Regions from separate parts of the Kutzneria viridogrisea DSM 43870 genome, predicted to be linked through region 2. Evidence: riboswitches for the same ligand, from Rfam matches in the RefSeq annotation. Region 2 holds a riboswitch; the other holds the start of a gene.
What was found. Region 2 has a riboswitch for thiamine pyrophosphate ahead of thiC (phosphomethylpyrimidine synthase ThiC). Riboswitches for the same ligand answer to the same signal wherever they lie in the genome.
Positions count from the first base shown of each region.

Region 1: another riboswitch for thiamine pyrophosphate. It lies ahead of KALB_RS04520 (thiamine ABC transporter substrate-binding protein); the one in region 2 lies ahead of thiC (phosphomethylpyrimidine synthase ThiC).

Region 1 covers NZ_CP007155.1:939,518-943,724, forward strand. The annotation lists gene KALB_RS43630 (hypothetical protein) at 301-693, opposite strand; gene KALB_RS04500 (Uma2 family endonuclease) at 726-1,295, opposite strand; gene KALB_RS04505 (hypothetical protein) at 1,334-1,552, opposite strand; gene KALB_RS04510 (YflT domain-containing protein) at 1,728-2,213, shown strand; gene KALB_RS04515 (4a-hydroxytetrahydrobiopterin dehydratase) at 2,198-2,503, opposite strand; TPP riboswitch at 2,548-2,660, shown strand; gene KALB_RS04520 (thiamine ABC transporter substrate-binding protein) at 2,655-3,719, shown strand; gene KALB_RS04525 (ABC transporter permease) at 3,853-4,207, shown strand, end outside.
Region 2 covers NZ_CP007155.1:524,437-528,643, forward strand. The annotation lists gene thiD (bifunctional hydroxymethylpyrimidine kinase/phosphomethylpyrimidine kinase) at 1-742, opposite strand, end outside; gene thiC (phosphomethylpyrimidine synthase ThiC) at 739-2,400, opposite strand; TPP riboswitch at 2,392-2,520, opposite strand; gene KALB_RS02560 (hypothetical protein) at 2,605-3,252, shown strand; gene KALB_RS46265 (BP74-related protein) at 3,389-3,790, shown strand; gene KALB_RS02570 (LysE family translocator) at 3,787-4,207, opposite strand, start outside.

The DNA.
Region 1 (4,207 bases), 420 kb from region 2:
GATGACTTCAGTGGTTGAGGATCCCTGCCCAGTCGCTGTCGTCTGAGCGGCCTGGACGAGCTTAGTGGCCAGCAGCTCGATTCGCACGACATCGCTGGGCGCCTGCTGGGCCTCGTCCAACACGGAGACCAGGACGTCCTTCTCCCGGACGTGCTGTTCCAACTCCGTGTGCTGGTCACGTGCGCCGATCGCCACTTGCCCCGCGAGCGCGTCAGCGATGGTCACCATCAATGGGTCTGCAATGGTTGATCTTCTATACATTTCTGCCAACTACAGCATTTTTAGGTGGCCGCCCAGAGCTCAACGTGTGAGCAGTCGCCCGATCGGCCTGGTGCAGTGCGCCGGTTCGGTCGGGCACACCCAGCTGGCAACGTCCCCGGTGCGACTCGGCCACAGTGGGTGGGTGTGGCCTGGGCACCTCGGCCAGGCCCCGAACCGGTTCTCGATCGCCATGTCCTGGAGCTGGTCGGCGACCGCCACGCACACGTCCTCGGCGTCCTCGGTGGCAAGCACCGCGTGGCCGATCGTCATGCCACCCTCGAAGCTCGCGGTGAGCGTGAAGCTGCTGTGTTTGGGCTCCAAGTCTCCGATGACCACGTGCACCGCCTCCGGCGCGTAGTCGCGCAGCACCCGGTGCACGGCGCTGACCACGAGGTCGACGTGCTGGGTGGTGGACCTGACCTGGACTGACACGCCCCGATGGTCGCGCGGACAGGTGAGGTGGGTCAGCTGGATTTCGGGCGGACGAGCGCCCCGAGGTCCAGGCTGATCGGGAACGGTACTGGACGCTCAAGCGTGTCCCGGAAGATGCCAGCTGCGACATAAGTCCTGGTGGGCGCGTCGAGCTCGTAGGTGTGCACGGTGGTGCTGATGTCTTCTTCGTCGACAAGCCAGTAGTGCGGGATGCCCGCCTCTGCGTACTTGCGCAGCTTGACCGTGCGGTCACGGTGAGTGGACTCGGGCGACACGACTTCAACCACGAGCAGCACGTCTGCTGGTGAGAACCAGGTGCGGTCCGGGTCGAAGGCGGCCGAGGTGACGATCACGTCCGGTTCGGGCCGGTTGTGCTTGTCGAGGCGGAGCGTCATCTCGCGTTCCACCCCGATTCCGCTCGGCGCCTGAGCGGTCAGTGCGGTGACCAGGCGGCCGTGCCAGGTTCGCTGCGGCACCAGCCTGAAGACGAGCGCCCCATCGATGAGTTCCGTGTGCCGGGGCGCTTCGTCCAGTTCATCGAGGTCGTCCGCGTGCCAGCCCTCGGCACGTGGAGGGCTCATCCAGTTCGGCCGAACAGTCATGACGCCGACCGTGGTGTCGGCGCCATGACCGGCGTAGTTCAGCGCTCCGCGTCGCGGTGGCGGGCGGCGTAGAAGATCACGCCGCAGGCCAGGCCGAGCATGGCCAGGCCGACCACGCCCGCGAACACCACGTCCCAGTCGCCCTGTTGCGTCACGGCAGCGGCCTTGCCCGGCGCGGCCTGAGCCTGCGCCGCGAACAGAACGGTCAACACCAGCGCCACCGCACCGGCGGCGGCTCCCCGAACAGTCTTGATCATCTTCAACATCCCCTAGTCGCGCTCTCCCCACTTCTTGAGACGCACGAGGGGGTACCCATGTTGCGGCAGTAGTGCACCTCACATCTGAGAGTCTCCTGTGGACTTCGCCCAGCCCGGCACGAATCCGGCACCGCCACGCGTTGGAACGGGTGTAGAGCTGGAAGGAGCTACCACGATGACCACCGCATTCGCAGCCAACCCCACGACTTCCGGCCTGCCGACGTTGCCCTCTGGCTGGCCGATCGCCTCCTACGACACCTACGAGCAGGCGCAGCGCGCCGTGGACCACTTGGCGGACAACGACTTCCCGGTGCAGGACGTGACGATCGTCGGCGTGGAGCCGATGGTGGTCGAGCGTGTCGCGGCCCGGCTGACCTGGGGCCGCGTGCTCGGTGCGGCGGCCGCCTCGGGTGCCTGGTTCGGTCTGTTCGTCGGCCTGCTGCTGACGATGTTCACCCCGGGCGCTGGCCTGCTGCCGATCCTGATCGGACTGGTCGCCGGTGTGGGCTCCAGCATGATCTTCGCGGCGATCAGCTACGCCGCCACCCGGGGCAAGCGCGACTTCGTCTCGCACAGCCAGTTGGTGGCACGCCGCTATGACGTGCTGTGCCTGCCCCGCAACGCCGAGCAGGGCAGGCAGCTGCTCTACTCGCTGGTCTGAGCGAACACCTCCAGCACGCCGTCGATCTCCTCGGCCAGGGACACGTCCAGTGCGGTGATGCCACCCGCCGAGTGGGTGCTGCACCGGAACACCACGGTCCGCCAGCTGATCTGCATGTCGGGGTGGTGGTTGTTGTTCTCGGCGATCTCGGCGATGCGGTTCACCACCGCGATCGCCTGCGGGAAGCTGGCCAGTTCGGCGCTGCGCGTGAGCGCGGCGCCGTTCTGCTGCCAGCTCTCCAGCTTCGTCAGCGCCTGGGCCACCTGATCGTCACTGAGCAATTCGGCCATGACCCCATGGTGGTCCTCCGCACCGCCCGCCGCCGCGTAGGCTGCCCATCAGCCACGGGAGTCCGGTACCGCCGGGCTGAGAGGAGAGCGCGCGAGCTCTCGACCGTATGCACCTGATCCGGGTCATGCCGGTGTAGGGAGGCCACGGGTGATGTGTTCGCGCGCGAGCAGGTCACCTGGAGGAGACTTGGCCAAGCAGGCAAGACTGGGCGCCGCGCTGCTCGTCGCGGCACTGGCCGCCGGGTGCTCACTGTCCGGCGGGCAGTCGCAGAACCAGTCACACGCGGTCACCCTGGTCACGCACGACTCGTGGCAGGTGGACAAGGCCACGTTCGAGGAGTTCCAGAAGACCTCCGGCATCAAGGTCACGGTCAGCCCGAACGGGGATGCCGGGGCGCTGACCACGAAGCTGGTGCTGACCAAGTCCAACCCGATCGGGGATCTCGCCTACGGGGTGGACAGCACCTTCGCCTCGCGGGCGCTGGGCGAGGGCGTGTTCGCGGAGTACCGGAGCCCCGAGGCGGAGCAGGGCCCGCAGCGCTACAAGCTGGACGACACGGGTCGGCTGACCGCCGTGGACGTGGGTGACGTGTGCCTCAACGTGGACACCGGCTGGTTCACCCAGAAGGGCCTGCCCGCGCCGGCCAGCTACGCCGACCTGATCGACCCGCGGTACAAGGACCTGCTGGTGGTCGAGGACCCCGCGACCTCCTCGCCGGGGCTGGCGTTCCTGCTCGGCACGATCGCCGCGAACGGCCAGAACGGCTGGCAGGACTACTGGACCAGGCTCAAGGCCAACGGCGTGAAGGTGGACGCGGGCTGGACCGAGGCGTACAGCCAGGACTTCTCCGGGTCCAGCGGCAAGGGGCACCGGCCGATCGTGGTGAGCTACGCGTCCTCGCCGCCGTCCGAGCAGGGGCGGACCAAGGCCCTGCTGGACACCTGCTACCGCCAGGTGGAGTACGCGGGGGTGCTCGCCGGGGCCAAGAACCCCGAGGACGCCAGGAAGGTGCTCGACTTCCTGCTGTCGCAGAAGTTCCAGTCGCAGGTCGCCGAGCAGATGTACGTCTACCCGGCCCGCGCCGGTGTCGCCCTGCCGGACAGCTGGAAGACCGCCGCCCCGCTGCCGGACAAGCCCGCTCAGCTGCCCGCCGACCAGGTGCAGGCCAACCGCGAGCAGTGGGTGCAGCAGTGGCGCAAGCTGGTGCAGGGGTGATCAACTCCCCCTACTGGTGTGCGTCCCCCGCCACTCCCAGGGGGGCGTCCCCAGCACCAGTCTACCGCCCCACCCCGACACCTGATCTTGCTGAAGATCCACATGTGGACAACTCGGCGGCTGTGGACAACCCGTGTCGGCCCGCGCGCTAGGGCTGCTGGGGCTGGCCCTGCTGCCGCTGGTCTTCCTCGGCCTGTTCTTCGCCTGGCCGGTGGCCTCCATCCTGGGCCTCGGCCTGCGGGACGGCGGGGTGCTGGACGTGCTGACCAGCGCCGACACCTGGCGGCTCGTCGGGTTCACGGTGGGGCAGGCGGCAGCGGCGACGGCCGTCGCGGTGCTGGCTGGCATGCCGCTGGCCTACGTGCTGGCGCGCTGCGCACTGCCGGGCATGGGCCTGCTGCGGGTGCTGATCGTCGTGCCGTTCGTGCTGCCCACGGTGGTCGTCGGCCTGGCGTTCCGCGCCCTGCTGCCCGACGGCGGGGTGCTGT
Region 2 (4,207 bases):
CCACGAAGCGCTTGCCGAAGGCCACGGCCTCGGGCATGTCCGCGCCCTTGGCCAGGGCCGAGGTGATGGCGGAGGCGAGCGTGTCCCCGCCGCCGTGGGTGTGCCGGGTGTCGAAGCGGGGACCGGGCAGTTCGACCACGTCGGCCCCGTCGTAGAGCAGGTCCATGCAGTCCGGGTCGCTGGCCAGGTGCCCGCCCTTGATCAGCACCCACTGCGGCCCCAGCTCGTACATGGCCTTGGCGGCGTCGAGCATGCCCGCCCGCGAGGTCACCTCGATCCCGGTGAGCAGCCGCACCTCGTCCAGGTTCGGCGTGACGAGGCTGGCCCGCGGGAACAGTTCCCCGCGCAGGCCGTCCAGTGCGTCGTCGTGCAGCAGCTGGTCACCGTGCATCGAGGCCGACACCGGGTCCACCACGAACGGGATCTCCCGCCCGCGTCCGATGCCGACCTCGTCGCAGGCCCCGGCGATGGCCGAGATGATCCCGGCCGAGGCGAGCATGCCGGTCTTGGCCGCGCCCACCCCGATGTCGGTGACCACGGCCCTGATCTGCGCGGCGACCACCTCGGGCGGGATCTCGGTGAAACCGGTCACCCCCAAGGAGTTCTGCACGGTCACCGCGGTCACCGCCGTGGTGGCGTGCACCCCGCAGCTGAAGAAGGTCCTGCAGTCGGCGTGCATGCCCGCGCCACCGCCGGAGTCGGTCCCGGCGATGGTCAGCGCGCGCGGCGGTGTCGAGCTCATGCCTCGACAACCGGGAGGTAGACCTGCCTGCCTTGCGCCGCGAACTCCTCGGACATCTCCGCCATCCCAGCCTCGATCGCTTCCACTGACGTCAGGTTGTGCTCCTCAGCGTACTTGCGCACGTCCTGAGTGATCTTCATGGAACAGAACTTGGGCCCGCACATGGAACAGAAGTGCGCGGTCTTGGCCGGTTCGGCGGGCAGGGTCTCGTCGTGGAAGGACCGCGCGGTGTCCGGGTCCAGCGACAGGTTGAACTGGTCGTTCCAGCGGAACTCGAACCTGGCCTGGGACAGCGCGTCGTCCCGCTCCTGCGCCTTGGGGTGGCCCTTGGCCAGGTCCGCCGAGTGCGCCGCGATCTTGTACGTGATCACGCCGGTCTTCACGTCGTCCCGGTTGGGCAGGCCAAGGTGTTCCTTGGGCGTGACGTAGCAGAGCATCGCGGTGCCCGCCCAGGCGATCTGCGCCGCCCCGATGGCCGAGGTGATGTGGTCGTAGGCCGGGGCGATGTCGGTGGCCAGCGGGCCCAGCGTGTAGAAGGGCGCCTCCCCGCAGAGCTCCTCCTCCAGCCGCACGTTCTCCACGATCTTGTGCATCGGCACGTGGCCGGGACCCTCGATCATCACCTGCACGTCCAGGGCGCGGGCCCGGTGCGTCAGCTCGCCCAGCGTGCGCAGCTCGGCGAACTGCGCTTCGTCGTTGGCGTCGGCGATGGAGCCCGGCCGCAGCCCGTCACCCAGCGAGAAGGTCACGTCGTAGCGGCGTAGGATCTCGCACAGCTCGTCGTAGTTGGTGTAGAGGAAGTTCTCCTGGTGGTGGGCCAGGCACCACGCGGCCATGATCGAGCCGCCCCGGGACACGATGCCGGTGACCCGCTTGGCGGTCAGCGGCACGTAGCGCAGCAGCACGCCCGCGTGCACGGTCATGTAGTCCACGCCCTGCTCGCACTGCTCCACGATGGTGTCCCGGTAGACCTCCCAGGACAGCTTCGTCGGGTCCCCGTTGACCTTCTCCAGTGCCTGGTAGATCGGCACCGTGCCGACCGGGACCGGGGAGTTGCGCATGATCCACTCGCGGGTCTCGTGGATCCGCTTGCCGGTGGACAGGTCCATGATCGTGTCGGCACCCCAGCGGGCGGCCCACACCATCTTGTCCACCTCCTCCTCGATGGAGGAGGTCACCGCCGAGTTGCCCATGTTGGCGTTGATCTTGACAAGGAACTTCTTGCCGATGATCGCCGGCTCGGACTCCGGGTGGCAGCGGTTGACCGGGATCACCGCGCGCCCGATCTCCACCTCGCGGCGCACGAGCTCCGCGTCCACGCCCTCGCGCAGCGCGCAGAACGCCATCTCCTTGGTGATGATCCCCGCCTTGGCGTAGGCCAGCTGGGTCACCGCCCCGTTGACCGGCTCGCGCTCGGCAACCCAGCCCGCCCGCAGCGGTTCGAGTCCACTGTGGACGTCGATGGTCGCCGACTCGTCGGTGTAGGGCCCGGAGGTGTCGTAGAGGTCCAGGTGCTCGCCGTTGCTCAGCTCCACCCGGCGCTGCGGCACGCGCAGGCCGTCCGGTCCTTCGAGGTAGACCTTGTGCGAGCCGGAGATCGGGCCGGTGGTCACAGTGGGCCGGACGTGGCTGTCCAGGGCAGTCTTCTGCGATGTCATCGAGATCCTCCCTACGCTGGCATTACCCAGTACAGGTTCAGGCGGTCGGCGGCACCGGGTCGTGATCGACTCCAGCCGCCCTCTCAGCCCGCTGTGGCGCGAGCTCCCGCGGTGATGTGAAGTTGTCGGGTCCCGAGGCTAGCGACTGCTGCCCGTTGATGCCAGCGTGCGTGCCCGAGACGATCACGGCGTACCTTCTGGGGCGTGCCCGCCGATCAACCGTTTCCACCGGGCGCGCGGCGGGCCGTGCGCCCAGCCAGCGCGAAGCCCTGCCCCGCGTGCGGCGAGCTCGCCGGACGCGGTTACCCGAGCTGTCCGGTGTGCGCTGAGCTGGTCGACCAGTTCTGGGCGGCGGACTGGCGGGCCCTGCTGGCGGCCAAGTCGGTGGCCCCCGGCGGCACCGAGGAGCGGGAGTTGGCCGAGCTGCTGCTGGCCGACGAGGTCGGCAGGCACCCGTGGACCTGCACCGACTGGGCGATGACCCTGTTGCGCTGCTCCGCGTGCGGCGCGGAACTGGGCGCCGGGCCGCTGTCCTGCCTGCGCTGCAAGGTCGCCGACGAGGGCCGCTGGGCGTGGGACCACATGGGCTTCCCGACACGGATGACCGGCAACGAGCACGCGCTGCGGGTGGCCCGTGCGGTGCTGCGCGCCCCGCACCGCCAGCGCGACACCGTGCTGCGGGGCTGGCGGCTGTCCCTGCCGTTCCTGCTGGTCGGCGAGCTGCCGACCAGCGGCCAGGCGCAGCGGATCCGGGCCTTCGTGCTCGCCGAGCGCGACGAGGAGCTCGTGCGCTGCCGCTCGCTGGAGGAGATGGCGGGCCTGCCCGGTGTTCCCTGGCGCCGCATCTCCTGATCGCCGAACAACCTGGCGCTAAACCCGCCCATCACCCTATAAACGTCCGGCTTCTGCCCGTTCTTACCTTGATATTTTCTGGGACGAAAGTACCGTATTTGGTGTTCGTAACCACTGGGGAACGAGGAAGAACACCATGCGCTTCACCGCAGCTGTGCTGACCGCCGCGACCGCCGCCGTGCTCGCGGCCGCCCCGGCCGCCGCCGCTACCACCACCCCGCAGGTGGTGACCATCGCCGACTCCGACGGCGCCACCTACAAGGTCAAGCTGGTCCGCCAGGCCGACATCGACAACGCCCGCGCCCTGCTGGCGCACCGCACCGACGTCCCGCGCATCCCGAACGGCAAGATCGTCTACGGCCAGACCGACGTGAACACCGGGCACAAGTGGTCCATCGACCCGGCCGACTTCGCCTGGGCCGACGTCACCACCGAGGTGTGCGACGGCCGGGTCGTGGACGTGGACACGCACACCATCACCGGTGACCGGTTCTGCCCGTGGACCAGCACCGTGCTGTCCGTGCAGCCGGTCAGCTAACGGGACTGCAACGCCAATCGGACGCCGAGTCCGATCAGCACGAAGCCGGTGAGCTGCTCCAGGCGCTGGCGCACCCGCGCCTGGCGCAGCCACCGGCCGAGCTGGCCGATCAGCGCGATCACCGCCAGGTACCAGACCGTGTCCACCAGGACCCACACCACCGCGCAGGCCACGAGCGGCAGCTGGCCCGGCCCGGAGAACTGCGGCAGGAACGAGATCGCGAACACGCCGATCTTCGGGTTCAGCGTGTTGACCAGCGCTCCGCTGAGGAACCCGTTGTGCCGCAACGGTTTCGTCGGAGGCTCGGTGGGTTTGGCCAGCAGGGCGCGCACGCCCAACCAGAACAGCACCAGCACGCCGACCACGCGCAGCACCTCGTAGGCGAGCTGCGAGGCCACCAGCAGGGCGGACAGCCCG